DNA from 3 places in the Morganella morganii genome. Region 1 is predicted to be linked to each of the others. Evidence: predicted binding sites of a transcription regulator. Region 1 holds the regulator's gene; each other region holds the start of a gene.

Evidence for each region. The regulator Fur, encoded in region 1, represses iron uptake genes when iron is present. The targets are predictions, from matches to a motif close to ATAATAATGAGAACNACTATCAA.
Region 2: a site for Fur is predicted at 1,931-1,953, ahead of JL661_RS05020 (TonB-dependent receptor domain-containing protein). Genes of this name have one in related genera too.
Region 3: a site for Fur is predicted at 3,974-3,996, ahead of JL661_RS14645 (Nramp family divalent metal transporter). Genes of this name have one in related genera too.

What each region holds. Positions count from the first base shown of each region.
Region 1 is NZ_CP069157.1:2,707,647-2,718,612, forward strand. Features, by position in the region: gene JL661_RS13060 (multidrug effflux MFS transporter) at 1-203, shown strand, start outside; gene JL661_RS13065 (type 2 GTP cyclohydrolase I) at 243-986, opposite strand; gene JL661_RS13070 (YbfA family protein) at 1,115-1,327, opposite strand; gene JL661_RS13075 (EamA family transporter) at 1,601-2,029, shown strand; gene pgm (phosphoglucomutase (alpha-D-glucose-1,6-bisphosphate-dependent)) at 2,091-3,731, opposite strand; gene seqA (replication initiation negative regulator SeqA) at 3,779-4,333, opposite strand; gene ybfF (esterase) at 4,592-5,371, shown strand; gene JL661_RS13095 (hypothetical protein) at 5,401-5,655, opposite strand; gene ybfE (LexA regulated protein) at 5,965-6,258, shown strand; gene fldA (flavodoxin FldA) at 6,405-6,935, shown strand; gene fur (ferric iron uptake transcriptional regulator) at 7,115-7,564, shown strand; gene glnS (glutamine--tRNA ligase) at 7,697-9,364, opposite strand; gene nagE (N-acetylglucosamine-specific PTS transporter subunit IIBC) at 9,540-10,966, opposite strand, start outside.
Region 2 is NZ_CP069157.1:1,094,118-1,105,083, reverse strand. Features, by position in the region: gene JL661_RS05020 (TonB-dependent receptor domain-containing protein) at 1-1,834, opposite strand, end outside; gene JL661_RS05015 (substrate-binding domain-containing protein) at 2,127-3,131, opposite strand; gene JL661_RS05010 (tRNA-binding protein) at 3,230-3,562, shown strand; gene JL661_RS05005 (galactose-1-epimerase) at 3,614-4,684, opposite strand; gene galK (galactokinase) at 4,696-5,850, opposite strand; gene JL661_RS04995 (UDP-glucose--hexose-1-phosphate uridylyltransferase) at 5,864-6,916, opposite strand; gene galE (UDP-glucose 4-epimerase GalE) at 6,990-8,006, opposite strand; gene ebgR (transcriptional regulator EbgR) at 8,249-9,238, shown strand; gene ebgA (beta-galactosidase subunit alpha) at 9,504-10,966, shown strand, end outside.
Region 3 is NZ_CP069157.1:3,045,519-3,056,484, forward strand. Features, by position in the region: gene JL661_RS14615 (RNA 2'-phosphotransferase) at 1-16, shown strand, start outside; gene fghA (S-formylglutathione hydrolase) at 23-853, opposite strand; gene JL661_RS14625 (S-(hydroxymethyl)glutathione dehydrogenase/class III alcohol dehydrogenase) at 875-1,984, opposite strand; partial or broken gene JL661_RS14630 (TetR family transcriptional regulator) at 2,116-2,268, shown strand; gene JL661_RS14635 (mechanosensitive ion channel family protein) at 2,290-3,501, opposite strand; gene JL661_RS14640 (hypothetical protein) at 3,614-3,910, opposite strand; gene JL661_RS14645 (Nramp family divalent metal transporter) at 4,013-5,371, shown strand; gene yqeB (selenium-dependent molybdenum cofactor biosynthesis protein YqeB) at 5,410-7,026, opposite strand; gene yqeC (selenium cofactor biosynthesis protein YqeC) at 7,067-7,882, opposite strand; gene JL661_RS14660 (NTP transferase domain-containing protein) at 8,029-8,580, shown strand; gene ygfK (putative selenate reductase subunit YgfK) at 8,925-10,966, shown strand, end outside.

The sequences.
Region 1 (10,966 bases):
TTCTGGCCGGTGTGTTACAGGATTACCGTGACCGCCCCGGTACTGCCGGTGCGCTGCTCGGTCTGATGTATTACCTGCTGATTGGCGGCGGACTGGCACTGGCCGGGCTGAGTCAGCATCTTGGCCTGACACTGTGTGTCTGTGCTGCGGGAACACTGCTCTGTGCACCGCGCAAGACAGTACAAAGCACACAAACAACATAAGAAAAAGCCGGTCTTCTGACCGGCTTTTCCTGTTACCCGTTATGCCGGGTTCGGGATATCCACAAAAATCACATCCAGCCCGTGCGTTTTCTGCAGCCATTCACCCAGAGCACGGATCCCGCCGCGCTCGGTGGCATGGTGACCGGCGGCAAAGAAGTGCATCCCGCATTCACGGGCGATATGGATTGTCTGCTCTGATACCTCGCCGGTCACAAAGCCGTCAAGCCCCGCATCTGCGGCTGCCTGAATAAAACTCTGACCGCCGCCGGTACACCAGCCCAGTTTTTTAATCTGAGCAGGCGCGTTATCCCCGCAATGCAGAATCTCCCTATCCAGCCCCTGCTGTAAACGCTGCACCAGTTCCTCGCCGCTGACCGGTTGCGCGAACTCACCGCACGGAAGCAGCGGATCAACCTGTCCGGTGACCGTGACCCCCATCAGTTGCGCCAGTTTCGCGTTATTTCCCAGTTCCGGATGGGCATCCAGCGGCAGATGATAACCGTATAAATTCATATCGTTACACAGCAGTGTTTTGATCCGGCGCTGCTTCATGCCCCGGATACTGACCGGCTCGTTTTTCCAGAAATAGCCGTGATGCACCAGCACCGCGTCCGCATTCAGTCTCACCGCTTCATCCAGTAATGCCTGACAGGCGGTCACGCCGGTCACCACGCGCTGAACCTGTTCACGTCCTTCAACCTGCAGACCGTTCGGGGCATAATCCTGAAAATCCTGTACTGCCAGCTTTTCATTAATAATCTGTTCTAATTCAATATGATTCATACATTTTTCCTGTCCGTGCGGATAGATTTACCATACCTTCCCTGCCCGCCAATAGCAATTTGCAGACATAAAAAAACGCCCCCGCGATAACATCGCCGGGCGTCTCTTTTGCTTTCCGGATGCCGGTATCAGTGCTGCTGGGTACTGCTTACCGCATTTTCTGAACGTGCCAGCCAGACCGGTTTATCGCTTGTCTTGGACCACACACGGTACAGATAGCTCCAGAAGCGGGCGCGATCCCGGTAGAACAGCATAAACGGGAACGCCAGGATACCTAAAGATACTGCACCGGTACGGCGCAAGAGAACCTTATGCAACGGATATACCTGAAATGTTGACATTGAGACCCTCCTTAATAACGGATTATCGCAGAACAGCAATAATCACCGAATGTATTTCTCTTTCATATTAACCCGGCTGGTGAAAATTTACCACTCATCTGACCACTTGACGCCGGTATGATACGCACAAAATGCCCCTTTTAAGTAATTAAATTACATAATTGTTATTTTTATCATTTCATTAACAATTTTATTATTTAAAATTAAGCTACCACGCTGATGAAAATACCTTATGATATTCACATCACTAATTGATAATGGGAATTATTTATTATGAGCGCCTGGCTGATCTATGCCCTGCTGTCTGCTATCAGCGCCGCAATGGTTGCTGTCTTCGGGAAAATGGGGTTGCAGCATCTGGATGCCAATACCGCAACCGCGATCCGTGCCGTGATTATGGCGCTGTTTCTGGTCGGCGTGGTGGTGGTTCAGGGAAAATTTAATCTTATCAGTGAGATAATCGAAAACCGTAAAGCCCTGTTCTTTATCGCTCTGAGCGGAATTGCCGGAGCACTTTCCTGGCTGTTCTATTTTATGGCAATAAAAAACGGTCAGGTTTCACAGGTTGCCCCGATTGATAAACTGAGTGTGGTCTTTGCCGTTATTTTTGCCGTGATCCTGTTCGGTGAGAAAATTTCCCTGATTGCAGCCGGTGGCGTTGCGCTGATCACCGTTGGTGCGCTGATGGTCGCGCTGGGCTGAGACAGGCAAAAAAAAAACGCGGAGGGAAGATCCGCTCCGCGCTGCTTTTCCGGGGAATGCGTCAGTCCGCAATCACCTGGTTGACTATTTCAATCGCTTCTTTTTCTATCTGTACCAGATGTTCCGGACCCCGGAAACTTTCACAGTAGATTTTATAGGCATCTTCCGTACCGGAAGGACGCGCGGCAAACCACCCCTGCTCACTCATGATTTTCAGGCCGCCGATCGACGCACCGTTACCCGGCGCGGCTGTCAGGCGGGCGGTGATCGGATCACCGGCCAGGGTATCTGCAGTAACCATTTCCGGAGACAGTTTTGACAGCCGGGATTTCTCCGCGTGACTGGCCGCTGCCTGGATCCGGCTGTAGCACGGTGAACCGAATTTTTCCGCCAGCTCATCATAATGCTGCTGCGGGTTTTTGCCGGTCACGGCGGTCAGCTCCGCTGCCAGCAGGCAGAGGATAATACCGTCTTTATCGGTTGACCACGGTGTACCGTCAAAGCGCAGGAACGAAGCCCCCGCGCTCTCTTCCCCGCCGAAGCCCAGTGTGCCGTTATACAGCCCGTCCACAAACCACTTGAACCCGACCGGGACTTCCACCAGATCACGCTGCAAATCGGCAACCACGCGATCAATCATCGCACTGGATACCAGGGTTTTGCCGACACCGACAGAGGCCGGCCAGTCCGGACGGTGCTGAAATAAATAGTTAATCGCCACCGCCAGATAATGGTTCGGATTCATCAGCCCTTTCGGTGTCACAATCCCGTGGCGGTCGTAATCCGGGTCATTGGCGAAGGCCAGCGAGAAGCGGTCACGCATGCTGAGCAGACCAGCCATCGCCCATTTTGAGGAGCAATCCATACGGATAACCCCGTCGTGATCCAGCGGCATAAAGCGGAATGTCTGATCCACCTGCTCATTGACCAGCTCAATATCCAGCTCATAGAAATCACGGATGCGTTTCCAGTACTCAATCCCGGCACCGCCCAGCGGATCCACGCCGATTTTGAGTTTCGCGTTACGGATAGCATCCATGTTGATCACGTCACTGAGCGAGCTGACATACGGCTCAATCAGATTCACCGCGCTGACCAGCGGGCTGCGCAGGGCATCACACACCGGCATCTGTTTCACCTGCGCCATATTACCGGCCAGCAGCACGTTGGCACGCTTTTCGATAACAGAGGTGAGGTCAGTGTCTGCCGGGCCGCCGGTCGGCGGGTTATATTTGATACCGCCATCTTCCGGCGGGTTGTGCGACGGGGTGATCACAATACCGTCGGCTTTATCAGCATGGTCGCGGTTGTAGGTCAGGATGGCATGAGACACCGCCGGGGTCGGGGTGAAACCATTATTTTCCTGAATAATAACGCGGACACCATTTGCTGCCAGTACGGATAACACCGTCTGAAATGCCGCTTCAGAGAGGGCGTGGGTGTCTTTGCCCACATAGCACGGGCCGGTAATACCCTGCTGCTGACGGATTTCGGCGATTGCCTGAGTGACCGCCAGAATATGTGCTTCATTGAAACTGCCGCGCGCCGCACTGCCGCGGTGGCCGGAAGTCCCGAATTTGACCTGCTGTGCCGGATCCGCCGCATCAGGTGCAAGGGTATAATACTGAGAGGTTAGCTGCGCCACATTGATTAAATCGGATTGTTGCGCAGGCTGACCAGCCCGCGGGTGCGTATGAGCCACTGTGTCATTCTCCCCTGATTATGCCGTCACCGGCAGATAAATACCCCTTACAGGGTATTGCAGACTTTCTCGACAGTATTTGCCGGGAAGCCCATTCCCTGCATAATCTGTTCTACCATGCTCTGCTTGCGCTGAGTATTGGTGTTGGTGATAACCCAGAACGGCGTGCCCGGAATGTGGCGCGGCTTGCTGGTTTTACCGCTGGCCAGCAGCGTGTGCTCATCACCGGCAAAATAGACACGGGTGCGGCCGTGGAGTTCATCAGTACTTTTGCTGAACCCTTGCGGATCAATATTATACAGTGCGGATAACACCAGCATAAAACGGTCGATCGTTTTCTTTTTCTCTGCATAGCTGTCGGACAGCAGCAGTTCGCGCATGACGCGGACCGGATCCTGAGAAGTGGCTTTTACCGGACGCGGGGTAACCGGCGGAGTTTTGTTATCCGCGCTGTCAGTTGCAACAGGTGCGCAGGTGGTACCCGGAGCCTGCGGCCCTAAATTGAGCATACGGCGCAAAATTTCCGATGCACTTTCACCAATGTGCTGTGTGTGGCTGGCAATATAACTGTAAAGTTCTTCATCTACATCGATTGTTTTCATTTCTACCCGGTTCTTTTATTCGTTAACGCGGAACACGTTATTATAAGATAGAAAAATGCAAAACAAAACAAGTAAAATTTCAATAACTTAAACTAAAAACCCCCGCAGTTTGCCCCGTACGGCATTTAAAAAATAAATCAGTAAGTTATCGTTTCCGGACGCACAATCAATCACAGAAACATTTACTTAACATGTTGGTTTCCGGGGGCTGCCGTGTCATCATATCCGCCTGTTTTGCTCTGCGGATCGGTTGTTAATATGAAATTACCTGCATTACTTCATCATGAAATATTCACGCCTGAAATATCACATCACACCACACCCATTGTTCTGATCCACGGTCTGTTCGGGGATCTGCATAACCTCGGGGTGCTTGGCCGTGAACTGCGGAAAACGCATACCGTGGTACAGATTGATGTCCGTAACCACGGCGATTCACCGCGCGCACAAACCATGACTTACCGGGAAATGGCGCAGGATGTACTTGATCTTATCCGCTCCCTGAACATTGAAAAAGTAATAGTGATTGGCCATTCCATGGGCGGAAAAATCGCCATGGCGCTGGCTGCACTGGCTCCGGATGTTACTGAAAAACTGATTGTTATTGATATGGCTCCCGTCGCTTACGGTGTACGTCGTCATGATGAGATTATCGCGGCACTGGAAGATGTTACTGCCGCCGGTGTCACCACACGCACTGAGGCCACCGCAATTATGGCGCGCCGCATCCGTGAGGATGGCGTTATTCCGTTCCTGCTGAAATCCTTTAAGCAGGGAGAATGGAAATTCAATCTGCCGGTTATCAAAGCACAGTATGAATCCATCATCGGCTGGGAAACCCTGCCGCCGCAACAGGTTCCGCTGCTGCTTATCCCGGGCGGTAATTCATCGTATGTGAAACCGGAATACCGCGACGCCATTATGGCGCAGTTCCCGCAGGCAACCGCCCATGTGATTGCCGGATGCGGCCACTGGGTACACGCTGAAAAACCGGACGCGGTTCTGCGCGCCATCAGCCGTTTCCTGGATAAAGCCTGACAGTAGTGCCGCCGTCACGGCGGCATCATTCACTGACGGAAACTCAGTATCAGACTGTCATCGTCACTCTCCTGCCACCAGGCCACAACAGAACGCACCTGATGTCTGACATCCTGCCCCGGCAGATCAAAACAGATATCCAGCAGGCAGCAGCCGGATAAAATCAGACACAAATACTGAAGCGGACGGATAAACACCGTCAGCATCTGCTTTACTTTGCAGCCGTAGTGATACTTTTTGTGCGACATCCGCGATAATTCCGCAGATTCTGAGATACGATCCATGTGCGCGTCCTCTGTTATTCCCTTGCTGAAAATACATACTACGTAATGCCTGCCCGCAAAAACACTCCGTTATCCTGAGCTGAATACTCTTTTTTTTCTAATATATTCATAACGATAATTGCAATATTTAATTCATTGACGAAACCCATCACCCGTCCTGCAGGGCTGCCGCACAGGCGGGCAGACGGTGCGATGTTAATCAATCTGCACGAAATCCGCGGTAACAGGCCGCGAAGCGGTGGCGGTAAGCGGGATGGCGGTGTATCATTGCGCGTTTATCATTGTAATCCGCCTTTTCGTAGTAAAATTATGGCCAAAGAACAAACGGATCGTACCACGCTGGATTTGTTCGCTGACGAACGCCGGCCCGGACGACCGAAAACAAACCCGCTCTCCCGTGATGAGCAGTTGCGGATTAACAAACGCAATCAGCTGCGGCGTGACAAAGTTAACGGATTACGCCGCGTTGAGCTCAAACTGAATGCGGATATTGTCGATGCCCTGAACCAGCTGGCATACGAAGAAAACGTGAACCGGGGCGAACTTATCGAGCAAATTCTGCTTGATTACCTTCAGCGTTCTGATTTATGCACCAAATTGTGAGACGACACACCACACAAATTTGACAGACTTCAAATACTGTTTTCGTCAGAATGGTATTTATGAAGATGAAATAGTTATAATTTCTGCTTGTTGTCGCTGCGGCGTCCTTTTGCAGGCACAGAGATTTTCGGTTGAGAGGCTTATTTATGGCAATCGCAGGTATATTTTTTGGTAGTGACACCGGTAACACAGAAAATATCGCTAAAATGATTCAGAAATTACTCGGCGATGATGTTGCTGAAGTCCGGGATGTTGCCAAGTGCAGCAAAGAGGACATCGAAGGGTTTGATTTCTTACTGCTGGGTATCCCGACCTGGTATTACGGCGAAGCACAGTGTGACTGGGATGATTTTTTCCCGACACTGGAAGAAATTGATTTTAACGGTAAAATTGTGGCTATCTTCGGTTGTGGTGACCAGGAGGATTACGCAGAGTATTTCTGTGACGCCATGGGCACCATCCGTGACATCATTGAACCGCGCGGCGCGACCATTGTGGGCCACTGGCCGACAGAAGGCTACCACTTTGAAGAGTCAAAAGGCCTGGCGGACGACAGTCACTTTATCGGCCTGGCTATTGATGAAGATCGCCAGCCGGAGCTGACTAACGAACGCGTGGCAAAATGGGTTGAGCAGATCCGCGAAGAAATGAGTCTTGACGAGATTCTGGCAATTTAAGGTTTTCCCTTAAATTGCGAATGATAATTCTGCTTATTTATGTAATGATATTATTTATCCGGTCCGGCATCGGTCAGGCGAATCGCACCTGACACCTTTTGATAGCCGGACATTGTGTTCAGCCGTTGAGCGTTTTCCCGAATGTGCGCTCACCAGCGACAATATAGGACTAAATCCGCATGACCGATAACAATAAAGCATTGAAAAATGCAGGACTGAAAGTCACACTTCCCCGCCTGAAGATTCTGGAAGTGTTGCAGGATCCGGAGTGCCATCACGTCAGTGCGGAAGATCTCTACAAAAAACTGATCGATATCGGTGAAGAGATTGGACTCGCAACTGTCTACCGCGTTCTGAACCAGTTTGATGACGCCGGTATTGTCACCCGTCATAACTTTGAGGGCGGCAAATCCGTTTTCGAACTGACCCAGCAACACCACCACGATCACCTGATCTGCCTGGATTGCGGTAAAGTGATTGAGTTCAGTGATGAATCCATTGAATCACGTCAGAAAAATATCGCGGAACGCCACGGTATTAAACTCACCAACCACAGCCTGTACCTGTACGGCCACTGTGCGGATGGTGACTGCCGTTCTGATGAAGGTATCCACGACGAGAAAAAATAATTCTCGCCGTTAACCATTTTGTATGAAAGGCGCGTATCGCGCCTTTTTTGTTGCCGTTTTTCAGAACACATGCACACAAAAAAAGCCGTTCCTGCGAACGGCTTTTTTATATTAATAACACTGTGTTATCTGTTATTTACTCTCAATTTTCGCCCAGGTATCACGCAGGCCGACAGTCCGGTTAAAGACTAATTTATCCGCTGAGGATAATTTGGCATCAGCACAGAAATACCCCTCACGCTCAAACTGATACGGCTTGCTGCTGTCAGCGGCAACCAGTGACGGCTCCACAAAACCCTGACGGATCACCAGAGAATCCGGGTTAAGCGTCGACAGGAAATCATCTTCTGCGCCCGGGTTCGGTACACTGAACAGACGGTCATACAGACGGATTTCCGCCGGTACCGCGTGCTTCACGCTGACCCAGTGGATAACGCCCTTCACTTTACGTCCGTCAGCCGGATCTTTATTCAGGGTTTCCGGATCATAGGTGCAGTAGATAGTGGTGATATTGCCTTCGCTGTCTTTTTCCGCACGCTCTGCTTTAATCACAAACGCATTACGCAGGCGCACTTCTTTATTCAGCACCAGACGCTTGTACTGTTTGTTCGCTTCTTCACGGAAGTCTGCGCGATCAATCCAGATTTCACGGCTGAACGGCACTTCGCGGCTGCCCATCTCCGGTTTGTTCGGATGATTCGGCATGGTGACCATCACATCACCTTCCGGCATGTTTTCAATCACGACTTTCACCGGATCAATAACAGCCATGGCGCGTGGTGCGCTTTCGTTCAGGTCATCACGGATACAGGATTCCAGTGCCGCCATTTCGACGTTGTTGTCCTGTTTGGTGACACCGATACGGCGGCAGAACTCGCGGATAGAGGCAGCGGTATAACCACGGCGGCGCAGACCGGAAATGGTCAGCATGCGCGGGTCATCCCAGCCTTCAACAAATTTCTCTGTTACCAGCTGATTCAGTTTCCGCTTGGACATCACAGTGTATTCAAGATTCAGGCGGGAGAACTCATACTGACGCGGATGGCAGTCAATAGTGATGTTATCCAGCACCCAGTCATACAGGCGGCGGTTGTCCTGGAATTCCAGTGTACAGAGTGAATGGGTGATCCCTTCCAGCGCATCAGAAATACAGTGGGTGAAATCGTACATCGGGTAGATGCACCATTTGTCACCGGACTGATGGTGAGTCGCAAACTTAATACGGTAAATGACCGGATCACGCATCACCATAAAGGAGGATGCCATATCGATTTTGGCACGCAGACACGCTTTACCTTCCTCAAAGCCGCCGTCACGCATTTTTTCAAACAGCGCGAGGTTCTCTTCCGGAGTACGGTCGCGGTACGGGCTGTTCCGGCCCGGCTCTTTTAAGGTGCCGCGGTATTCACGGATCTCTTCCGGACTTAATTCGCAGACATACGCCAGGCCTTTGTTGATCAGCTCAACGGCGTAGTTGTACAGCGTGTCGAAATAGTCGGAGGAGTAGCATACTTTGCCGCTCCACTGAAAACCGAGCCATTTGACATCGTTTTCAATGGAATTAACGTATTCCACGTCTTCTTTAACCGGGTTGGTGTCATCAAAACGCAGATTGCATTGCCCCTGATAGTCTTGTGCAATGCCGAAATTCAGGCAGATTGATTTCGCATGACCAATATGCAGGTAACCGTTCGGCTCAGGCGGGAAGCGCGTGTGAACCGTGGTATGTTTTCCGGAAGCCAGGTCTTCGTCAATAATCTGACGAATAAAGTTTGTCGGGCGGGCATCAGCCTCGTTCATTGTCATAATTCCTCAATGCAATATGCGCGTTAATAACCTCTTATCATCCGATATGATGCGCTCATATACAACCACCTGAGCACAGAAATATCAGCCGGGCAGATGCCTTCGCGCAAAAAACAGATAAAAAAAACGGGAAGCAGCTGCCTCCCGTTATTATCATAACCGCAATCACTTATTTAATGACATGATACAGCTCAGATTCGTTTGCCTTAACCAGACCTTTGGCAACAATCTCCACGCGATCATAATCATCGATATTACTGATGATTACCGGGCTTATCATGGATTTGGCATGTTCGTTCAGATACGCCAGATCCAGTTTCAGCACCGCATCACCGGCAGCAACCTGTGCGCCTTCTTCAATCAGGCGGGTAAAACCGTTACCGTTCAGATTCACGGTATCAATACCCATGTGGACAATAATTTCCGCACCATTATCGGTTTCCAGGCAGAATGCATGGTTGGTATCGAAAATTTTCACCACAGTACCTGCCGCCGGGGCATATACGGTGTCACTTTCCGGTTTGATGGCAATACCGTCGCCGACAACACGGCCGGCAAATGCTTCATCCGGTACAGCGGATAAATCAACCACTTCACCGTCGAATGGTGCCACCAGCGTCAGTACCACGTTACCATTGCCCTGTGCTTTGGCTTTCACAGCTTCCGGAGCCGCCGCCGCAGCCTGAGCTGCCGCAACCGGGCCTTCTTTCAGCACATCACGCATTGCGTTGGCGATCAGCTCGGCACGGGTGCCGACAATCACCTGCACACTCTCTTTATTCAGACGGATAACGCCGGAAGCACCGATTTGTTTCGCATAAGCATCATTGACCTGCGCGGAGTCTTTTACAGTCAGACGCAGACGGGTGATACAGGCATCAATACCGGTCAGGTTATCTGACCCGCCGATAGCCGCGATATACTGACGTGCTTCGCTGCTGATGGATTTTTTCTCATCTTTTTTGTTATCAGTGCTGACATTCTCACTGTAACCATCAACGGTATCGTTGGTTGCCATCGCCGCTTCACGGCCCGGGGTTAACAGGTTGAATTTGGTGATAACAAAGCGGAATACCACATAGTACAGCGCGAAGAAGACCAGGCCCTGCAGGATCAGCATATACCAGTTGGTTGCCAGCGGGTTGCGTGAAGACAACGCCATATCCACCAGCCCCGCACTGAAGCCGAAACCGGAAATCCACTGCATGGTTGCAGCGATAAACAGGGAGATACCGGTCAGGAAGGCGTGGATGACATACAGCACCGGTGCCACAAACATAAAGGAGAATTCAATCGGCTCGGTGATACCGGTGAAGAACGCGGCAAATGCACCGGCGATCATAATACCGGCAACTTTTGCTTTGTTTTCCGGTTTGGCGCAGTGATAAATCGCCAGCGCGGCACCCGGGATACCAAACATCATGATCGGGAAGAAACCGGCCTGATAGCGCCCTGTGATACCCGGAATCGCCGTACCGGCATCAATGGATTGCTGACCGGCCAGGAAGTTAGGAATATCGTTGATATCCGCCACGTTGAACCAGAACACGGAGTTCAGTGCGTGGTGCAGACCGACAGGAATTAACAGACGGTTAA
Region 2 (10,966 bases), 1.6 Mb from region 1:
GTGCTGCCCAGACCTGTTTGCCGGTGTAGTTTGCCTGAGTGTAGAAGTTCATATCCGGGCGGTACTGCCAGTCAAGTCTGGCATTCGCCATATGACGCGGTGTCATTTCCAGCGGTTGTCCTTTCAGGGATTTACCGTTGAGTTTTTCGTCGTCACTCTTACGTTCTGAATCGGTGAAGGTGTAGTTCAGGTTCAGATTCCATTTTTCTGCCACCGGAATACGGGAAGCCATTTCCACACCACGGATATTCGCTTTACCCACGTTGTCGTAGATAAACATATTCAGGCCGGTCAGCGGATCGGTTTGACCGGCGACCTGGTAGCTGGTCAGCTTGTTTTTGAATTCGGTGTTAAACAGGGTTGCACTGGCAGAGAAACCGGATTCGTGGTCATAAGCAATACCCAGTTCTTCGGTAACGCTGGTTTCCGGTTTCAGGTCACGGTTACCGTACATGATAGCCGCACCGCCTTGTGTGGACGTTCCGAAATTCGGGCTTAACTCTCGCAGTGTCGGGGCACGGAAGGCTTTCGCCACGCCACCTTTGATGGTGATTTCATCTGTCAGCTTATAGACGGCATAGGCACGCGGGTTCCAGTGTTTACCGTAGAATTCGTGGTCGTCCATACGCAGACCGCCGGTCAGCGTCAGGTCGTCGGTTACACTGAATTCATCTTCCACAAACAGCGCTTTCTGCTCAGCAGTCATTTTTTCAGTGACGGTCTGTTTGTTTTTAATCACGGAATCATCTTTCAGTTTGGCATACTGATATTGTCCGCCGACAGTCAGGACGTTAGACGGCAGGAATGCAGTGACCTTTCCGTCAACCACAGTATTGGTGACTTCCGGCTGGCGGGCTTCATATGCCATGACCCAGTCTTCACTGACTTTATTCCATTTGCCGGTATTGGTTTTACGGATGGTATTTTCCTGATACACACTCACTTCACTGTTAATTTCGTCCCAGTCACCTTTCCAGGTCAGCGCCCAGTGGTTACGATTGTTGTGTACTTCGGATTTGTTGTTCTTCTGAACGATACCGCCACGGGTAGTTGTCTCATCAATCGATTTCCCCGGGGTAGATGTGTGTTCCTGTGTGCTGCGGCCGACTTCCGCAAGGAATTTCTGCCCTTCAACCGGCGTAAAGGCCAGTTTAGCGGTGATATTTTTGTCGTCTTTGCGCGGTGTACCTTCCAGGAGTTTATCTTCGCGGCGATAGTTCAGCCCGCCGTAAACCTGTAACCCCAGCTTGTCTTTAATCAGCGGCCCGGAGACATAGAAATCCGTATTTGCGGAGTTACCGTAATCTTTACTTTCCTGAATGATACCGCCCATACCCATTGAGCCGTGCCATTCGTCTGCCACTGCTTTAGTGATGATGTTAATCACACCACCCATCGCATCGGAACCATACAGGGAGGACATCGGTCCGCGGATCACTTCAATGCGTTCAATGGCTTCCACCGGCGGGATAAACCCGGCTTCGTAACCGCCGCTGCCGTTCGGGCGGGATTCACGGCTGTTCTGACGACGACCATCCACCATAATCAGGGTGTAATCCCCGGACAGACCACGGATGCTGATATCCGGCTTCAGGCTACCGCCGATCACACTGACACCTTCCACATCTTTCACCATGTCAATCAGGTTGGCAGCCGGTTTATTTTGTAACTGCTCCTTGGTGATAACGGTGATACTCGCCGGTGCATCGCGCATTTCCTGCGCAAAACCGGAAGCGGTAACCACGATGGTGTCATCTTTATTTTCAGCATAAGCGGCGGTGGCCGCTGACATAACAGCAACAGCAAGCAGTGAGCGTTTGAATGAGGCGTTCATATTATTCCCTGACTGGATTGATATTTTTTATTTGAAGTATTAAATGAGAATGATTAATCCTATCATTGATATATGCCATTGAGAATATGATCGCAAATGAAAATTATTATCATGATGATAATAAATTGCTGTGACATCGTTAAACCGGAAAGTACAGCTGGAGAGTAAACGGCGGGAATGAAAATCGCAGGATAAAAAAAATGCTGCAAATTCAGGTGAATTTGCAGCCTTCTAACAAAGTACCAAAGTAAATAGTGAGGGATAACTAATAAATAAAATTAACACATTCTCGTCAGGAAAATCTGCTCATCACCGAGTGGCGGAGAACCAGAGTCGGTGTGTAACACGGCGGACAAAACGGCAGCGCCTGCGAGGACGCCAGCGCCAGTGCCAGCTGTGTTGCTGTCTGAGCCATCATGTCAACAGGATAACGTATTGTGGTCAGACGAGGTTGGATATATCGTGCGATCATGCTGTCATCAAAGCCGATAACAGAAATATCTTCCGGCGCGCGCAGCCCGTTCGCTTCAATCACCGACAGCGCCCCCGCCGCCATAAAATCGTTGTATGCCACGACCGCCGTCACCGGCAGTGAAAGGGACAAAACAGCGCTCATTGCCGCCTCTCCGCCTTCTGCCACCGGTTCACCAACGGCAATATAGGCTTCCGGCAGCTCACAACCGGCCTCTGTCAGAGCATCTCTGTAGCCCGCCAGCCGTTGCGCACTGTCCTCAATCGTGTGTGATGACGATAAGCAGGCAATATGGCGGTGCCCCTGTTTCAGCAAATATTGTGTGGCAAGCTGGGTTCCGCGTCTGTTATCCAGAGCGACACAGCGGTTTTCCAGCCCCGGGATCATACGGTTGATAAACACCATCGACGGCATTTCCGCTGCATAGCCGCGCAGTTCTTCATCACTCAGTGCTTTGGCATGGATCACACAGGCATCACAACGGCTGTTCATCAGTAATTCGATACCGCGCCGCTCATCCTCCTGCCGGTGGTAGCCATTGCCGATTAAAAGATGTTTTCCGTGCTGATGCGCCACCTCATCTGCGGCTTTGACCAATGAACCGAAAAACGGATCGGACACATCCCCCACCAGCACGCCGACAATATCACTGCTCTGGCTGACCAGCGCCCGCGCCGCCGCATTCGGGCGGTAAGCCAGCTCCTTCATGGCCGCCTGAACCGCACGGATGGATTCCGCACCGGCTTTCGGTGACTGATTGATAACCCGCGAGACCGTTGCCACTGATACCCCCGCCAGTTTCGCAACATCTTTAATGGTTGCCATTTACCGCTCCGTTATTGTTTTGTGATCCCGGTACTTGCCATCCGGTGTAACTCTGCTAATTTTTATTATCTTTTACTAAAATTTTACCGGATTTTACTATGGAAACTGTCGCTTACCCTGATTTCGCTAAACTGGAGATCCGCACCGGCCGGATCACGGATGTTAAACGTCACGAAAATGCCGATAAACTCTATATTGTTCAGATAAATGTCGGTGACCGCTCGCTTCAGACCGTCACCAGTCTCGTGCCGTATTATACAGAGGAAGAGTTACTGCATAAGCAGGTCGTGGTGCTGTGCAATCTGCAGAAAGCCAAAATGCGCGGCGAAACCTCTGAATGTATGCTGCTGTGCGCCGAAACCGATGACGGCTCAGAAAGCGTCCTGCTGACCCCGGAACGTGTAATGCCTGCCGGTGTCCGTATTGTCTGATAAAGCAAAGTTTGTCAACGGCCTGAGTGGCTCACCGTTGTGAGCCACTGTCTAAAACACAAACCGGTATACTGTTACACTCTCCCGCTGTTCCCCCGCTGCTGAAATGCCTTTGACCGCATCCGGCCAGTGCGGGTGATTCGGCCCGTCCGGGAAATACTGGGTTTCCAGCGCCAGCCCGGCATAATCCTGATAATCGCCGTGTTTTCCCGGCTGACCGCCGAGATAATTGCCGGTATAAAGCTGTATGCAGGGCATGGTGGTTGCCACTTCCAGACACACATCCCCCGCCGGTGACCAGTACGCCGCGATAATCTGTTTACCGTCACACAATGCCGGGTCCGGCACAAAGGCGTGATCAAAGCCTTTTGTCAGCTGCTGTGCCGCCTCAGACATAAAACCCTGAGACAGCGGCCTGCGGGTGCGCAAATCAAACACAGTGCCGGCTACCGGGCAGAGCGTCCCGTCAGGTAAGTTATCTGCATTCAGCCCCAGACGTTTGTCCGCCCGGATCTGCATTTCCCCTTCTGTCACCTTCACGCCGCTGTTTTCACCGGCAAGGTTGAAATAGGCATGATTGGTCAGACTGACCGGACAGGCTTTGTCTGTTTGTGTCCGGTAAGTCAGGCGGACTTCGTTTTCCGGCGTCAGCTGATAAGTGACTTCTGCACTGAGATTGCCCGGAAAACCCTGGTCACCATCCGGCGACTGCAGGGAAAATGTTACGGAATCCGCTGAACGACGGCGGATCTGCCAGCGCCGGTGGCTGAAGTTATCCGTTCCGCCATGCAGACAGGTGGTGCCTTCATTACAGGCGAGCGGATAAAACTGCCCGTTCAGGGTGAAACCACCGCCCGCAATCCGGTTGGCAAAGCGCCCGACCGTCGCGCCGAAATAGGCGGTCTGACGGGCAAATCCGGCGCTGTCCGCCACACCGCACACCACATCCCGCATTCCGTCTGCCAGCGGCAACTCACAGCTGAGCCAGGTCGCGCCGGTATCGGCAATACTGATGCGCATGCCGTTGTGGTTGGTCAGAACCACTACCTCCGCCGGTCTGCCGTCTGCGGCCGGTTCGGTTGCCAGCGCCCGTTCATAAGGGCGCTGCTGCATATGTGTCATATCCCCTCCGGTCAGCGGATCACACCGGCGCCGTCACTGGCACGGCAGACATAAATATCCGCAGTCAGACCGGAGATCGCCGTATAGTGTGCGTTAATCGCGTCTGTAACCGGAGCGACATGTTCCGGCTTCACCAGCGCGACCACACAACCGCCGAAGCCGCCGCCGGTCATGCGGACACCGCCTTCCGCGCCGATAACATCACCGATAATCGTGACCAGAGCATCAATTTCAGGGACCGTGATTTCAAAGTCATCACGCATAGAGTGATGGGACTCCGCCATCAGCTGACTGAGACGCGGTAAATCCCCGTCTTTCAGAGCTTCCGCCGCTGCCAGGGTGCGGATATTTTCGCTGATCACATGACGGGCCCGTTTCGCGGTCACCGCATCCAGCTCATGAGCCCGGGCGGTGAACAGCTCCATAGTCACATCCCGCAGCGCCGGAACGCCGAAGAACTCCGCTGCCGCCTCACACTGACGCCGCCGGGTGTTGTATTCGCTGTCCACCAGGCCGCGTTTTTTGTTGGAGTTAATAATCATCACCACACTGTTTTCCGGCATGGCAACCGCGCGGGTTTCCAGGCTGCGGCAGTCGATCAGCAATGCGTGCCCGTCTTCACCACAGGCTGAAATCAGCTGATCCATAATGCCGCAGTTACAGCCGACAAACTGGTTCTCCGCCTGCTGCCCGTTCAGGGCAATGACTTCACGGCTGACGGGTAAATCATACAGGGCTTTGACAGTCTGGCCGATCACCACCTCCAGCGAGGCGGAACTGCTCAGACCCGCGCCCTGCGGCACATTGCCGCTGACAGCAATATTCATCCCGCCGAACACAAAACCGCGCTCCGCCAGGTATTTGATCACGCCGCGGATATAATTTGCCCACAATTTATTATCGCGGTATTCGATCGGCTGTGAGAGATCAAACTCATCGCGATCATTATCATAATCCGCAGCCACCACGCAGACCTTCTGATCATCACGCCGCGAGGCGGCTGCCACGGTGCCGAAATCAATGGCACACGGCAGAACAAAACCGTCGTTATAATCTGTGTGTTCGCCAATCAGATTCACGCGGCCCGGTGCCCGGATCAGCATGTCAGGGGATGCGCCGAAGCACTGTTCAAAGGCATGTAGTGCCTTGCTGATAACTGTTTTCATCGGAAACCTCAGATTATAAAGGGGTTTTAAAATGGTGGTCGCTGACTACACGCAGCCGCTCTGCAGCCTGCTCCGGTGTCAGGTCACGCTGGCTTTCCGCCAGCATTTCATAGCCGACCATAAATTTGCGCACTGTCGCGGAACGCAGCAGCGGCGGATAATAGAGTGCATGTAACTGCCAGTGATCCAGCGGTTCGCCCTGCTGAAAATACGGCGCAAAATGCCAGCCCATCGAGTACGGGAAGGCACAGCGGAACAGGTTATCGTAGCGGCTGGTGAGTTTTTTCAGTGCCAGTGCGAGGTCATCCCGCTCCGCATCTGTCATGGCTTCCATCCGGGTGATCACGCGGTGTTTCGGCAGCAGCATGGTTTCAAACGGCCACGCCGCCCAGTACGGCACCACTGCCAGCCAGTGCTCCGTTTCCGTCACAATACGGCTGCCGTCTTTCAGCTCCGCCTGCGCGTAATCCAGCAGCAGGTTACTGCCGTGCTGCCGGGAATAGTCGCGCAGCAGTCCGTCTTTGCGGCTCAGGGCATCAGGCAGAAAATCACCGGCCCAGATCTGACCGTGCGGATGCGGCTGTGAGCAGCCCATCAGTTCCCCTTTATTCTCAAACAGCTGCACCCAGAGGTATTTTTCCCCGAGTTCCTGTGCCTGCGCCTGCCAGGTATCAATGACGGCACGGATTTGTGCCACCGGCAGTTCCGGCAGAGTTTTGCTGTGGTCGGGAGAAAAACAGAGCACGCGGCTCAGCCCGCTGACGGCCTGAGTCTGAAATAACGGACTGGTGTTTTCCGGCTGTGTGCAGGGCTGCGGTCTCAGCGCGGAGAAATCATTCTGAAAAACATAAGTGCCGGTGTAAGCAGGATTAATATCGCCGCTTACCCGGGTATTTCCCGGACACAAAAAACAGTCAGGGTCATAAGCCGGTAAATCCGCCACATCAGCGACTTCATCTCTCCCCTGCCACGGGCGTTTTGCCCGGTGAGGAGAGACTAAAATCCACTGTCCCGTTAACGGGTTATAGCGGCGGTGAGGGCAATCAGACGGATCAAAAGTCATCATAGACACAATTCTCTCTGACGATGAAACGGGTTAGCGATGATTGTCCTCAGGCGTTACCGGTTTTCGTATTTCGTCAGTCTGCGTAACCTTCCGGGTTCTGCTGCTGCCAGCGCCAGGCATCCTGCGCCATATCATCAACAGTGCGGACGGCACGCCACTGCATATCACGGGCCGCTTTATCCGGGCTGGACCAGCACTCAGCGATATCCCCCGGACGGCGGTCACAGACAGCATACGGGATCGGTTTACCGGCCGCTTTACTGAACGCCGCAATCATTTCCAGCACACTGGTGCCTTTGCCGGTGCCCAGGTTATAGATATGCAGCCCGGAGGACTGTGCCACGGTTTTCAGTGCCGCAACATGGCCGTCCGCCAGATCCATCACATGGATGTAATCACGCACCCCGGTACCGTCAGGTGTAGGGTAATCGTTTCCATAGATACTGACTTTTTCACGGCGGCCGATAGCAACCTGAGTGATATATGGCGTCAGGTTATTCGGGATACCTTTAGGATCCTCACCCATCGTGCCTGTCGGATGCGCCCCGACCGGGTTGAAATAACGCAGCAGTGATACAGACCAGTCATTATCTGCGATCAGCACATCATTCAGAATGCGCTCAACCATGTATTTACTGGTGCCGTAAGGGTTTGTGGTGTTACCGATAGCGGATTCTTCGGTGATCGGCACACTGGCCGGATCGCCGTAAACAGTGGCGGAAGAGCTGAAAATAATCCGTTTCACCTGCGCCCGCTTCATGCTGCGCAGCAGAACCAGCGTGCCGTTGATATTGTTATCATAATATTCAACCGGTTTTTCCACGGATTCACCCACGGCTTTCAGGCCCGCAAAGTGAATCACCGCATCAATACGGTGTTTGGCAAATACGCTGTCAAGAAAGGCTTCATCACGGATATCCCCCTGATAAAAAACAGGTTCTTTTCCGGTAATTGCAGTGATCCGCGCCAGAACTTTGGCATTGGCATTACACAGATTATCCACAATAACCGGTGTCATGCCTGCATTCATCAGCTGTACGCAGGTATGGCTGCCGATATAGCCCATACCGCCGGTGACAAGAATTTCCACATATACCTCTCAGGCTTTGTAATGTATTCAGAGAAAACCAAAGTATAACGTGAGGACGGGGAAGATTCTAACCATGAATAGTTTTTGAGTCTGTGATACTGATCTGATTTGTGTAAACGTTTACACTGATGCACTGAATGGTTTTTACTAAAAGTTTCTGTGTTACTATAAGTAGCTGTCACTGCCTGAATTACGCCTGTTGCCCTGCCGCAGTTCCCGGCCGGAGGAGAAAGAACAAAAAAATGGCCACGCTAAAAGATATCGCCCGGCAAGCCGGTGTCTCACTCGCGACCGTGTCGCGGGTGCTGAATGACGACCCGACACTCAGTGTGAAAGAAGAAACCAAGCTGCGTATCCTGGAAATCGCCGAGAAACTGGAATACACCGTTTCCGCGCAGCGCCGTCACACCACGGGCAAACGTCAGGCACAGCGGCTGCATTTCCTGGCGGTTTACAGCTATCCGAAAACAGCGGAAATTAATGATCCTTATTATCTCTCCATCCGCCACGGCATTGAGTTACAGAGCGAACGGCTGGGTATTGAGCTGACGCACGCTTATGAAAACAATCTGCCGGAGACGGTCTCCCGCCCGGACGGCGTGCTGCTGATCGGACACGGTGCCCGCGCGGTACTGACAGAAGTACAGGCACTCTGCTCTGCCGTCTGCTTTGTCGATTTCAGCGATCGCCAGAGTGATTATGACGCGGTGGATATTGACCTCGCGTACATTGCGCAATCCGTAACTGATTTCTTTATTGCACAAGGTTATGACCGGATAGGTTTTATCGGCGGGCAGGATTCCCCGGCGGCGGCGGATATCCGCGAAGTCGCGTTTACTGAATACGGCTCACTGCGCGGTGTGGTGCGCGGGGAAGATATCTATCGCGGGGATTTCTCCAGCGCGTCCGGTTATGCTCTGGCAAAACAGATGCTGGCCGGAGAGAGCTACCCGAAGGCCCTGTTTGTCGCTTCTGACTCCATTGCTATCGGCGTGCTGCGCGCCCTGCATGAACAGCATATCGCTATCCCGGAGGATATCGCTCTTATCAGTGTCAATGATATCCCGACCGCCAAGTTTACCATTCCGTCACTGTCGACCGTCCGCATCCACTCTGAGGTGATGGGCAGCCAGGGCGTGAATCTGCTGTTTGAACGTCTGCGTGATGAGCGGCAGGAGCCGCTTCAGGTCTTTGCCGCCTCCCGCCTTATTCTGCGCGGCACCACGAAGTAATACCCCCTCCGTAAGATTCTGACGGCTGCCGGAAAGGCAGCCGTTTTTCTTTCAGTAAAATTTACCTTCTGCAAAGATGACTGCCTTTTACACAATTTAGCGTTTCAGCTCACAAGATTGTGCCGCTGTTGTACGGATTATGTGATCAGGTTAAACATCTTAGTTTTACTCTATAGTTTTTAGTAAAATTTTTACTAATATCCCGTTAATGATTGATCTCATCCGATAGCCCGCAGTGATTGCTGACTATAAAGAAGGAGCTTCTGTGAATAACTGGGAAAACTACACCCTGCTGCATGAAAACCGCCTGCCGCCGCGTGCCTATTTCTTTGCCTATGATAACGACACCGCCGCACGCACTTATCAGCGTGAGCTGAGTCAGGGCTTTAAACTGCTCAGCGGGCAATGGCAGTTCCGCTATTTTGATCATCCGCTGCGTGTGCCGGAGGCGTTTTATCACACGCCAATGACAGAATGGTCATCCATCACTGTCCCGAATATGTGGCAGATGGAAGGCCACGGACAGCTCCAGTATACCGATGAGGGCTGGCCGTTCCCGATTGATGTGCCGTTTGTTCCGTCAGATAACCCGACCGGTGCCTATCAGCGCACGTTTACGCTGGATGAAAACTGGTCACAACAACAGGTCATTATTAAATTTGACGGCGTTGAAACCTATTTTGAAGTCTATGTGAACGGCCACTATGCCGGGTTCAGCAAAGGCAGCCACCTGACCGCTGAATTTGATATCACCGAATTTGTCAGCGCCGGGGAAAACCTGTTATCTGTCCGCGTCATGCAGTGGGCGGACAGTACCTATATTGAAGACCAGGATATGTGGTGGATGGCGGGGATTTTCCGCGATGTGTATCTGATTGCACAACCGCCGGTACATGTCCGTGATCTGACTGTCCGCACCGATTTTGCGCCGGATTACCGCAGCGCCCGGCTGACCGCCTCTGCGGAAATTGCCGGTTCTGCAGAAGGGATGCAGATTGAGGCCGTTTTATATGATGGCAGCACCGTCTGTTTTTCGCAGAAAAAAGCGCTGACTGCTGACGATCATACCATCACATTCACCGCAGATATCGCTTCCCCGCGCTGCTGGAGTGCGGAAGATCCGTATCTGTATCACCTGCTGGTCCGCCTGTCGGACAGCAACGGCAATCTGCTCAGTGTGATCCCGCAGCGGGTGGGATTCCGCGATATTAAAGTCCGCAACGGCCTGTTTTATATCAATAATCATTATGTGAAATTACACGGCGTCAACCGCCACGATAATGATGAACACAAAGGCCGTGCTGTCGGCATCCGCCGGATGGAGCAGGATCTGCGGCTGATGAAGCAGCACAATATCAATGCTGTCCGTACCGCGCACTACCCGAACGATCCGCGCTTTTACGAGCTGTGCGATATTTACGGCCTGTTTGTGATGGCGGAAACCGATGTGGAAACCCACGGTTTTGCCAACGTCGGTAATCTCAGTCAGATCACCGATGATCCGTCCTGGGAGCCGGTGTATGTCGACCGCATCCGCCGCCAGGTGCATGCACAGAAAAATCATCCGTCCGTGATTATGTGGTCGCTCGGTAATGAATCCGGTTACGGCTGTAATATCCGTGCTATGTATGATGCCGCAAAAGCCATTGATGACACCCGCCTGATCCACTATGAAGAAGACCGTGATGCCGATGTGGTGGATATCATCAGCACCATGTATTCCCGTGT
Region 3 (10,966 bases), 340 kb from region 1:
GAAAAAACCCGGCTGACCGGGTTTATGCGTTAAGACGTGCTGCATGCCACGCGATATGATCCGCGATAAAACTCGCAATGAAGTAATAGCTGTGATCATAACCGGCATGCACACGGATGGTGTGCGGGATATTGTGTGTTTCGCAGGCGGATTTCAGTAACCCGGTTTTCAGCTGCTTACTGAAGAAGGTATCGGCAAGCCCCTGATCAACCAGCATATCCGTCACCCGGTGGCCGGATTCAATCAGTTTCACCGCATCATACTGTTCCCACGCCGCTTTATCCTCTCCCAGATAGGCAGAAAACGCTTTTTCGCCCCACGGCACCTGTGACGGTGACACAATCGGCGCAAATGCCGACACGCTGAGAAATGCATCCGGATTACGCAGCGCCAGCACCAGTGCGCCGTGCCCGCCCATCGAGTGCCCGCAGATACCGCGTTTTTCCGATGTGCCGAAATGTCCGCTTACCAGGGTGTGCAGCTCATTCAGAATATAATCATACATCTGATAATGCGCTTTCCACGGCTCCTGTGTGGCATTGACATAAAACCCGGCGCCCTGGCCAAGATCGTACTCTTTATCATCCGCCACCTGACTGCCGCGCGGACTGGTATCCGGCGCGACAATCACCAGACCGAGCTCCGCTGCATAACGCTGCGCCCCGGCTTTGGTGATAAAATTCTGCTCGTTGCAGGTCAGCCCGGAAAGCCAGTACAACACCGGACATTTCTCTGTTTTTGCCTGCGGCGGCAGAAACACGGAAAAGGTCATCGGCGTACCGGTCACCGCAGAATGGTGACGCCAGACTTCCTGGCTGCCGCCGAAACAGGCGTGATGTTCAATCCGTTCCATATTATCTCCCTGAATACGTTATCAGTAATGAATGACGGTGCGGATGGATTTACCGTCGTGCATCAGATCAAAAGCTTCATTGATTTTATCCAGTTCCATGGTGTGCGTGACAAACGGTGCCAGCTCGATTTTGCCGCTCATGGCATCTTCCACCATTCCCGGCAACTGAGTACGCCCTTTCACGCCGCCGAACGCCGTACCTTTCCAGACCCGGCCGGTCACCAGCTGGAACGGACGGGTTGAAATCTCTTTTCCGGCACCCGCCACCCCGATAATCACTGACTGTCCCCAGCCACGGTGCGCACTTTCCAGCGCCGACCGCATCACATTGACATTGCCGATACATTCAAAGGTATGATCCACACCCCATTTGGTCATTTCGACCAGCACCTGCTGAATAGGTTTGTCATAATCATTGGGATTAATGCAGTCTGTGGCGCCGAACTGTTTTGCCAGCTCAAACTTGGACGGATTGGTATCGATAGCAAAGATGCGGCCCGCTTTTGCCTGACGTGCGCCCTGCACCACAGCCAGCCCGATACCGCCGAGGCCGAATACCGCCACAGAATCCCCTTCCTGTACCTTCGCGGTATTGTGTACCGCGCCGATCCCGGTGGTCACGCCGCAGCCGAGCAGACAAACCTGCTCCGCATTGGCCTGCGGATTGATTTTCGCCAGTGATACTTCCGCCACAACGGTATATTCGCTGAATGTTGAGCAGCCCATATAGTGATAGAGCGGCTGACCGTTATACGAGAAACGGCTGGTGCCGTCCGGCATCACGCCTTTGCCCTGGGTTTCGCGGACGGCAACACAGAGGTTGGTTTTACCGGAGGTACAGAAATCACACTCACCGCACTCGGCGGTGTACAGCGGGATCACATGGTCGCCCGGTTTCACACTGGTCACGCCCTCACCGACCTCAACCACCACCCCGGCACCTTCATGGCCGAGCACCACCGGGAACAGACCTTCCGGATCATCACCGGAAAGCGTGTAGGCATCGGTATGGCATACCCCGGTGTGACTGATTTTCACCAGCACTTCACCTTTCTTCGGCGGTGCCACATCAATTTCAACAATTTCAAGGGGTAAACCCGGCCCGAAGGCGACTGCTGCGCGTGATTTCATAACGGTTCCTCTGTGTCTGAGGCTTATCATGGCAGGCGATAAGCACGAATGCCGTCCACCATACCGCACAACAGCGCTGCCTGTATAGCGCCGGTCAGCAGGTGGCCGCCACCACGGAAGCCGCGACCGCGCCGGTGGCACCGGACGAAAACCTGCCGCCGTTATTGCGGGAAGCGCTGCAGATTATGGACAGTGATGATGGTGAACAGGCCTTTCTGCACAGCCCGGAGAGTCTGATTCGGGGGTTTGAGGTGCAGCTTACATCAGCACCGGGGAGTTGCTGATAACGAAAAAAACGAAAACCATTATCGTCCGGCCCGGTAACGCAAATTCGCCAGATCATGACCGGACGGTTGCTGGTAAATATCCAGCCGGAAATATTTTGCCGACGCATTCACATATTCAAATATCTGCGACTGAGTTTCCTCATAATCAACCCAGGTGGTGGAGCGGGTAAAACAGTATATTTCAACCGGCAATCCCTCCGGTGTCGGCGACATGGTTCTGATCACCAGATACATATCCGCCCGCACATCACCGCGCATTTTGATCCAGTTAAGAAGATATTTGCGGAACAGCTGTAAATTAGTGACCCCTTTTGCAGCCATCCACTCTTTTACGTCATCATAACCGGTATTTTCCGCCAGTATTTCATCCAGTGACTGACGAAACGATTCCTGATTCCGCAGCTCCGCTAATAACGTTTCATCAGCAAACGATACTGAGGACTGATCAATATAAAAACTGCGTTTAATACGGCGGCCGCCGGAAGAGAACATCGGCTGCCAGTTAGTGTATTTTTCGGTCAGGAAATCTTTTGTCGGGATCCTTGAGATCGTATTATCCCAGTTGCGGACAGTAATGGTATGCAGCGCAATATCAATCACTTCACCGCTGATATTACTGCCGGGCAATTCTATCCAGTCATACAGTTTCAGCACCTTACCGTTGGAGACCAGAATATTGGCCACAAAGGATAATAAGGTGTGCTGAAAGACAAACATCAGAACAGCTGCAACGGCACCGAAACCGGAAATAATAATCAGCGGCGACTGCGAGGTCATTAACGCAATAATCAGGATAAAGGAAACAATCCACACCCCGATTTTGGCAATTTCAATATACCCCTTTATCGAGCTGTTACGGTACGATGAACGCCCGGTATGGCGCAGGATAAATATATCCAGCCCGTCATTAACCAGTGAAGCCAGATTAATAATCAGGAATGCGCTGCATACGGTATTAAACAGAATATTCATTTCTGCCGAAAAGGTCGGCAGCATTTTATTAATGTACAGCACCAGCGTGACAGCCACGACAGAGGCACTTTTCTTGGCAATACTGTGGATCATGCTGTCGTCAGTCAGGTTAGTAAATAACGACAACAAACGTTTTGCCACGCGCAGAAATATAAGCCGCCCGAGAAACCAGGTGACCAGCAGAATAACCACCAGAATCACCGCTGATAAAACGGCGCTCGCGGTAATAAAATCATATAATTCAGATAATTTTTCCATCATATCTCACAGCATACATCAAAATATCAGCAATAGAGTCTGACACAGGTAAAATGTGTGTGTTTGATTACAGGTGATATCAGGCTGTTACCGGTTATTTCCGGCGGGAAATTCAGGATTTTTCCTGCGGCTCACAGACCATATGCCCCGGTGATTCCGGATTCAGATCACGGGTGCCGAAGCGGCGGACAGAATAATCAGAGCGGATACAGTGATAAACCCGGCCTGATGCGGCAGAGGATACCGTAAAATCAATATTCCGCTTACCGGTAACGGACGGCGGATTTTCTTTAATATTGCTGATGGTGAGATCTGATATATCCCCCACCTGAAAATCGCGGTTAATCGCAGCCTGTGCATGCATTTTCAGGGAATCCGGCGTATAGAGAAGTCCTGTACCCGGTATCATCCGAAATCCGCCGGTACTACGATCGCACAATTGTGATAATCCCGCATCGCGATAAGGAATATAGTGATAATAGTTCTCATTACGATCACGGACGGATTTATCATGCTGAATACACCGCAACTCAGTCTGGCTGAAATCAATAATACCGTGCCGGTTGCCGGGGCAAAATCCGGTTTTCTGCGCAAGCTGTTTGCCTTTTCCGGCCCGGGTGCACTGGTGGCGGTGGGATATATGGATCCCGGAAACTGGATCACCTCGATTCAGGGCGGGGCGCTGTACAGTTATCTGCTGCTGTCGGTAATTTTGCTGTCCAGCCTGATTGCGATGCTGTTACAGGCAATGTGCGCAAAACTCGGGATCGTCACCGGCCAGGATCTGGCGCAGGCTACCCGGGCACGGGTCGGGCCGAAGCTGGCGGCGCTGTTGTGGATCACCACTGAACTGGCGATTATGGCGACCGAGATTGCGGAGGTGATCGGCAGTGCGGTGGCACTGAACCTGCTGTTCGGCATTCCGCTGATGGCCGGTGTGCTGCTGACAGTGCTGGATGTATTTCTGCTGCTGGTGCTGATGAAACTCGGTTTCCGCAAAATTGAAGCCTTTGTGTTTGTCCTGATCTTAACGATTTTCCTGATTTTTGCCTACGAGGTGATGCTGTCGGACCCGGACATGAGTGCAGTATTGCGCGGCTTTATTCCGTCGGAGAAAATCTTCACCGCCACACTGGCCGGGCAGGATTCCGCCCTGCTGATCGGGCTGGGGATTGTCGGGGCAACGGTGATGCCGCATAACCTCTATCTTCACTCTTCTATTGTGCAGAGCCGTCAGTATGACCGCCGCAGTGAGGCCGGGCTGCGCGAGGCGATCCGCTTTGCAACAATTGATTCCAATATCCAGCTCGGGTTTTCATTTATTATCAACTGTCTGCTGCTGGTGCTCGGTGCAGCGCTGTTTTTCGGTAACGATCCGTCTGACCTCGGACGTTTCACCCAGCTGTATGACGCGCTGCAGAATCCGGGTATCGTCGGCGGTATCGCCAGTGCCACGCTCTCCACACTGTTCGCGGTGGCGCTGCTCGCCTCCGGGCAGAACGCCACAATCACCGGTACACTGACCGGGCAGATTGTGATGGAAGGCTTTATTCATCTGCGGCTGCCGATGTGGCTGCGCCGGGTGATCACCCGTGGTCTGGCCGTGATCCCGGTGATTATCTGTATTTACCTGTGGGGGGATCGCGAGGATGTGGTGGAAAGTCTGCTGATTTATACCCAGGTGTTTCTGAGTATCGCCCTGCCGTTCTCCATGATCCCGCTGCTGCTGCTGACCTCGAGCAAAAAAATCATGGGGGTGTTTGTGAACTCGCAGCTGACGATCATACTCGGGACTGTTTCCACTGTAGCACTGGTGATCCTCAATTTACAGTTGATCCGGGAAGTGGCCGGGATGCTGTTCCGTGCCTGAATAATCCGGGTACGGTGCCGTACCCGGAAAATCCGTGATCAGCACTTCGGGGCGCTGTCCATTTTATTCAGCCGTGTCATGATGGCCTCCAGCACGCCGCCGCCGATCGCGCGGGCTTTGTCAGAAACCGAACGGAAGTCCGCCAGTGCACCGCGCGGGTCAACGTCAGCGATTTTAAACCCTTCCGGCACACACAGCCCTTCATTGAGCAGGCCGCGTACCATGCCGTCCATCGGCGAGAGAATTTCTGTGTCACCAATACGGGCAATCACATCCCCCTCGTGTACCAGGTCGCCGATATTCACATGGCGCGTCATCATGCCGCTGTGCGGTGCGCGTAACACGCGTTCGGTGGTTTTGCCGTTGATATTGCCCGGAATACCGGTATTCGGTGCCGCGCTGCCGTGGGTGATCACCCGTCCGAGGTGATGACCGCGCTGAGTTTCAATCACCGCATCACAGTCCACACCGGCCTCAAAGCCCGGTCCGAGGGCAATGGTGCAGGGAGCCATCTTGCGGTGGGTACCGGCAACATTGCGTTTGGCGATAATGGCATCCACCACCACATCCGGGTGCAGCGCCGGTAACAGTTCGCCGTTTTCGTCCGCCAGCACCGGGATAGCGCCTTCTTTCAGGTAGCGGTTTACTTCATCAATATCATGAGCATAACGGGCACAGACGCCTTCCACACAGCTTTCGCCGTCATAGAGCGCCTGGGCGAAAGAGACCGTACAGCGGATCACGGTCGGTTTGCAGACATCCAGCATCACCACTTCAAAACCGCTGTGATACAGGCGTAATGCCACGCCGGTTGCCAGGTCACCCGCGCCGCGGATCACCACACGTTTTGCTCTGCGGACTTCTGCCGGGTTCTGTTTCATTGCCCCGCCCGGGGCATCATTCATAACCTGCAGCAGCTCGGCCAGAATACTGACCGCGATTTCATGGGGCGTTTCCGCGCCGATATCATAGCCAACCGGCGCATGAAGCCGGGAGAGCTGTGCATCAGATACCCCGGATTCGCTTAATTGTTTAGTGAATGTCTGTACTTTACGGCGGCTGCCGAGTAATCCGAGGTATTTTAACGGTTTATCGATAAGGCAGTTGAGGGATTCCAGATCCTGACTGTTGGTGGCGATAATCACATAATCTTCCGGCTGCGGATCCAGCTGATTCACCGCATCGGTAAATGAAGGTACGTGCCACAGGCGGGTTGACGGCGGGAACAGATCCGGCTCAAGGCTGCCGGCATACACATCCGCCACATGAATATCGATATTCAGGAAAGCCGCCAGCTGTGCAATGGCACGGTTGACGTGACCACCGCCGAGCAGGATCAGACGCGGACGCACACCGTGTACCGCGATATACACCGACATCGCGCCGCCGCAGTCAGAGCCGACAGCATGCTGCCCGTTGCGGGCCATCCGGCCGTGGAACATGCGGGAACGCCCTTCGTGCAGCGCTTCCACCGCCTCTTCAATCACTTTGCGCTCCACCATACCACCGCCGATGGTACCGATAGTTTTTCCGTCCCCCAGCACCAGCATTTGTGCGCTGTGACGGGGAGTGCTGCCTGAACATTCAATAATTTCCGCCATGGCAAACGGGCAATTTTTCTCAACCAACTTCGCTGCTTCGGTAAAAATTTTCATAAACAGACCTCAATGGATATCCCTGCATTTATCATTGATATTATTGTCGCTGCAATATGTGTGTAATTGCGGGATCTTCCCTGACGGCACCGAACCATACTGCGTTCAGCGGTGTGCCGCGGAGCCAGTCTGCCAGTATATCCGGCGAAAAATTCTCATTTTGAGAAAAGCGGTTTATCAGCCAGATCCGTAATGCGTCCGGTGGTGCTGATTTCCACATCCCCTGCGGATGCCGGATCAGGCGGCTTATCGCCCCCAAATCCAGCGTATCACCGCTGTTTAAGCCGGTAACGGCAGAGAAATGTGACCACCGGTGAACATTGTCAGGCCCGACGGGAGCCCCCAGAAGCCGGCCATCCGTCACAGCAATAACACAATCACTGTAATCAGGTATGCAAGGTTCATGCTCAGCCGGCGCTTTTATGCCAAAACCGCGAGCTCCGTCAGCTTCGGCTAAAATAACATCAACGGCATTTTGTTCCGCCAGGGCGTTAATATCGGCGGAGGAAAAGCCGCGAACCTTGTTATTCAGCGGGTTCCAGCCGGTATAACAGGCAAATGAGCCTCTGTTTGTGACCGCATCAGGCAGGCGGACCGGGTGACAGGCGAGAATGACCGGGAACCCTTCGCGGGGCAGAAACATATGGGTGGTGGTGGTGATCATCACCTTTTTCCCTAATTGAGAAAAAGCCTGTGCCAGCCAGAACAGACAGCTGGTTTTGCCGCCTGCCCCGACAATACTGATCACCATTGCATGGCCGCCCGGATGTGTATCACATAACCGGCGCAGCGGTTCAGGTATAGTGGCGCAACTTCGGACAGGGATCTGTGTATTGAGGGCCGTTGTCATCGTCATTACCGAATCCTTTGAATATCAGTCACTTTCAATATTTATCAGCGGAGTTTATACCCATTATGCCGTCTCACCCGACCTCAGCCGATACCGCTTTATCTTATTTATCAGTCCGGGAGCCGCTTTGCCCGCAGGAAACGGACTGCATAATGACGGCGGCCGGGCTCTCCTCACGGATGGGTGAGTGGAAAATGATGCTGCCATGGGGCAGCGGCGGTGCCACTCTGCTGGATACCAGTCTGTCGAATGCACTGCGCTTTTGTCACCGGGTTCTGCTGGTGACCGGCTTTCGCGGCGCGGAACTGGCTGCGCGTTATCAGTCCGTAAAACGTATTCAGATTCTGCATAATCAGGACTATGAAACCGGGCTGCTCTCCTCGCAGCACCTGGCCGCACAGGCGGTGACCAGCGAATACTGTTTTCTTACCCACGGTGATGTACCGTTTCTCACCCCGGCTATCTGGCAGACCCTGTGGGCACAGCGCGGTGATGCCGCACTCCTTCCCTGTTACAAGCAAGTTCCGGGCCACCCCGTGCTGCTCTCCCGCGCATGTCTGCTCGCCGCACTATCACAACCGGCGGGCAATACCATGAAAAAACGGCTGCTGGCCGGTCCTCACACCTTCCTGAATATGCAGAGCGATGAGGTTATTACCGACATCGATACACCGGAGGCTTATCAGCAGCATTATCGCGGGTAATCCGGCTGTACACTATTACTTCCGTCTCATTAATAACATTAATTGTTAACGCGGTTTTCCCATTATCAATGTGATACATTTTTTCTTTTTTTGAGAATCTCATTCACATGTTAATCCCATGGTAATAAAGATCTTTTTTATTGATTCATATTCTCATTTAGCGCTGTGCGAGCTGTTTCACACTTTGACATTAAGATTAGATTTGTCTCACATTTTTTTTTTTCTCTGAATACGAAATCCGCAGCCTTAAACAATCCTGGCGTAATTGTTGCAACTGTGAGTGCATACAGTTGCATGTCCGGCACCACCGGCATGCCCCCTCATATTGCAGCAAGGAGAGTTTTATGGGAGATATAATGCGTCCCGTCCCGTTCGGCGAACTTCTGAACCGGATCTTTGAAGAATATAAGGCGAGCCGTTCCATTTTTGGTATCAATGAACGGCAGTTTTACCGCAGAGAACATCAGAATCCTCTGATGTCTGTCTTCGGTGAAACCTGCGAGACGCCGATCGGCCCGGCGGCCGGTCCCCATACTCAGCTTGCTCAGAATATTGTGGTTTCCTGGCTGACCGGCGGCCGTTTTATCGAGGTGAAAACCGTTCAGATCCTCGATGAACTTGAGCTCGAAAAGCCGTGTATCGATGCTCAGGACGAATGTTTCAACACCGAATGGTCCACCGAATTTACCCTGCCGAAAGCCCACGACGAATACCTCAAAGCCTGGTTTGCCCTTCATTTATTAGAAGCGATTTTTGACCCGCGCACCAAAGGCGAGGCGAAATCCTTCATCTTTAATATGAGTGTCGGTTATAACCTGGAAGGGATTAAACAACCGCGCATGCAGCAGTATATCCACGCCATGATGGATTCCTCACAGCTGCCGGTCTTCGCGAAATACCGCGAGGAGATGAAAGCCTTTATTTCCCGTCCGGGCTTCCTGAAAGAGCTGGGTCTGGAAGATCGCAAAGCCGATCTGCTGGCCATGACTGACCGCGTGCCGGGGGATTTATCCAAAGGTGTGACCCTCTCCACCATGCACGGCTGCCCGCCGGATGAGATTGAGGCTATCTGCCGCTACATGCTGGAAGAAAAGCACATCAATACCTATGTGAAGCTGAACCCGACACTGCTCGGCTTCCCGCGTGTCCGTGAAATCCTCGACACCTGCGGCTTTGATTACATCGGGCTGAGTGAGGAATCGTTCTCTCATGACCTGAAACTGGATCGCGCCCTGGAAATGTTACAGCGCCTGATGGATCTGGCGAAGGAAGTGGATCGCGGTTTCGGGGTCAAGCTGACCAACACCCTCGGCACCATCAATAACAAAGGGCGTCTGCCGGGCGGCGAGATGTATATGTCAGGCCGAGCCCTGTTCCCGCTCTCCATCAACGTTGCCGCGCTGCTCTCCCGTCATTTTGACGGCAAACTGCCGATTTCTTACTCCGGCGGTGCCAGTAAGTTCAATATCCGCGATATTTTTGAATCCGGTATCCGCCCTATCACCATGGCGACTGACCTGCTGAAACCGGGCGGTTATATGCGCCAGACCGAGTGCCTGCGTGAGCTGGATAAGTCCGATGCGTGGGGCATGACGCAGATTGATGTGGGTAAACTGAATGCGCTGGCAGAACGTGCCGTCAGCATGGAATATACCCAGAAACACTGGAAATCAGACCAGGAAATCGACGCCGGTGGCCCGCTGCCGCTGACCGACTGTTATGTCGCACCGTGTGTGACTGCCTGTGCCATCAAACAGGACATTCCTGAATATATCCGCCTGCTGGGCGAAGGCCGCTATGCGGATGCACTGGAACTGATTTACCAGCGTAACGCCCTGCCTGCCATCACCGGTCATATCTGTGATCACCAGTGCCAGTACAACTGTACCCGCCTGGATTACGAAAGTGCGCTGAATATCCGCGAACTGAAAAAAGTGGCGGTGGAAAAAGGCTGGAAAGAGTACAAAGCCCGCTGGCACAAACCGGCCGGTTCCGGTGATAAAAACCCGGTCGCGGTGATTGGTGCCGGCCCTGCCGGTCTGGCTGCCGGGTATTTCCTCGCCCGTGCCGGTCATCCGGTGACGGTATTTGAGAAAGAAGCCAATGCCGGTGGTGTGGTGGCGAATATCATCCCGCACTTCCGTATCCCGCGTGAAACTATTGAGCACGATATTCAGTTCGTCGCTGACCACGGCGTGAAATTTGAATACGGCTGTGACCCGCGTCTGACCGTCGATAAACTGCTGGAGCAGGGTTTCACCTATGTGCTGGTCGCGATAGGGACAGACAAAAACAGCGGCGTGAAACTCGCCGGTGACAACCGCAACGTCTATAAATCCCTGCCGTTCCTGCATGATTACAACAACAATGCGCCGCTGAAAATGGG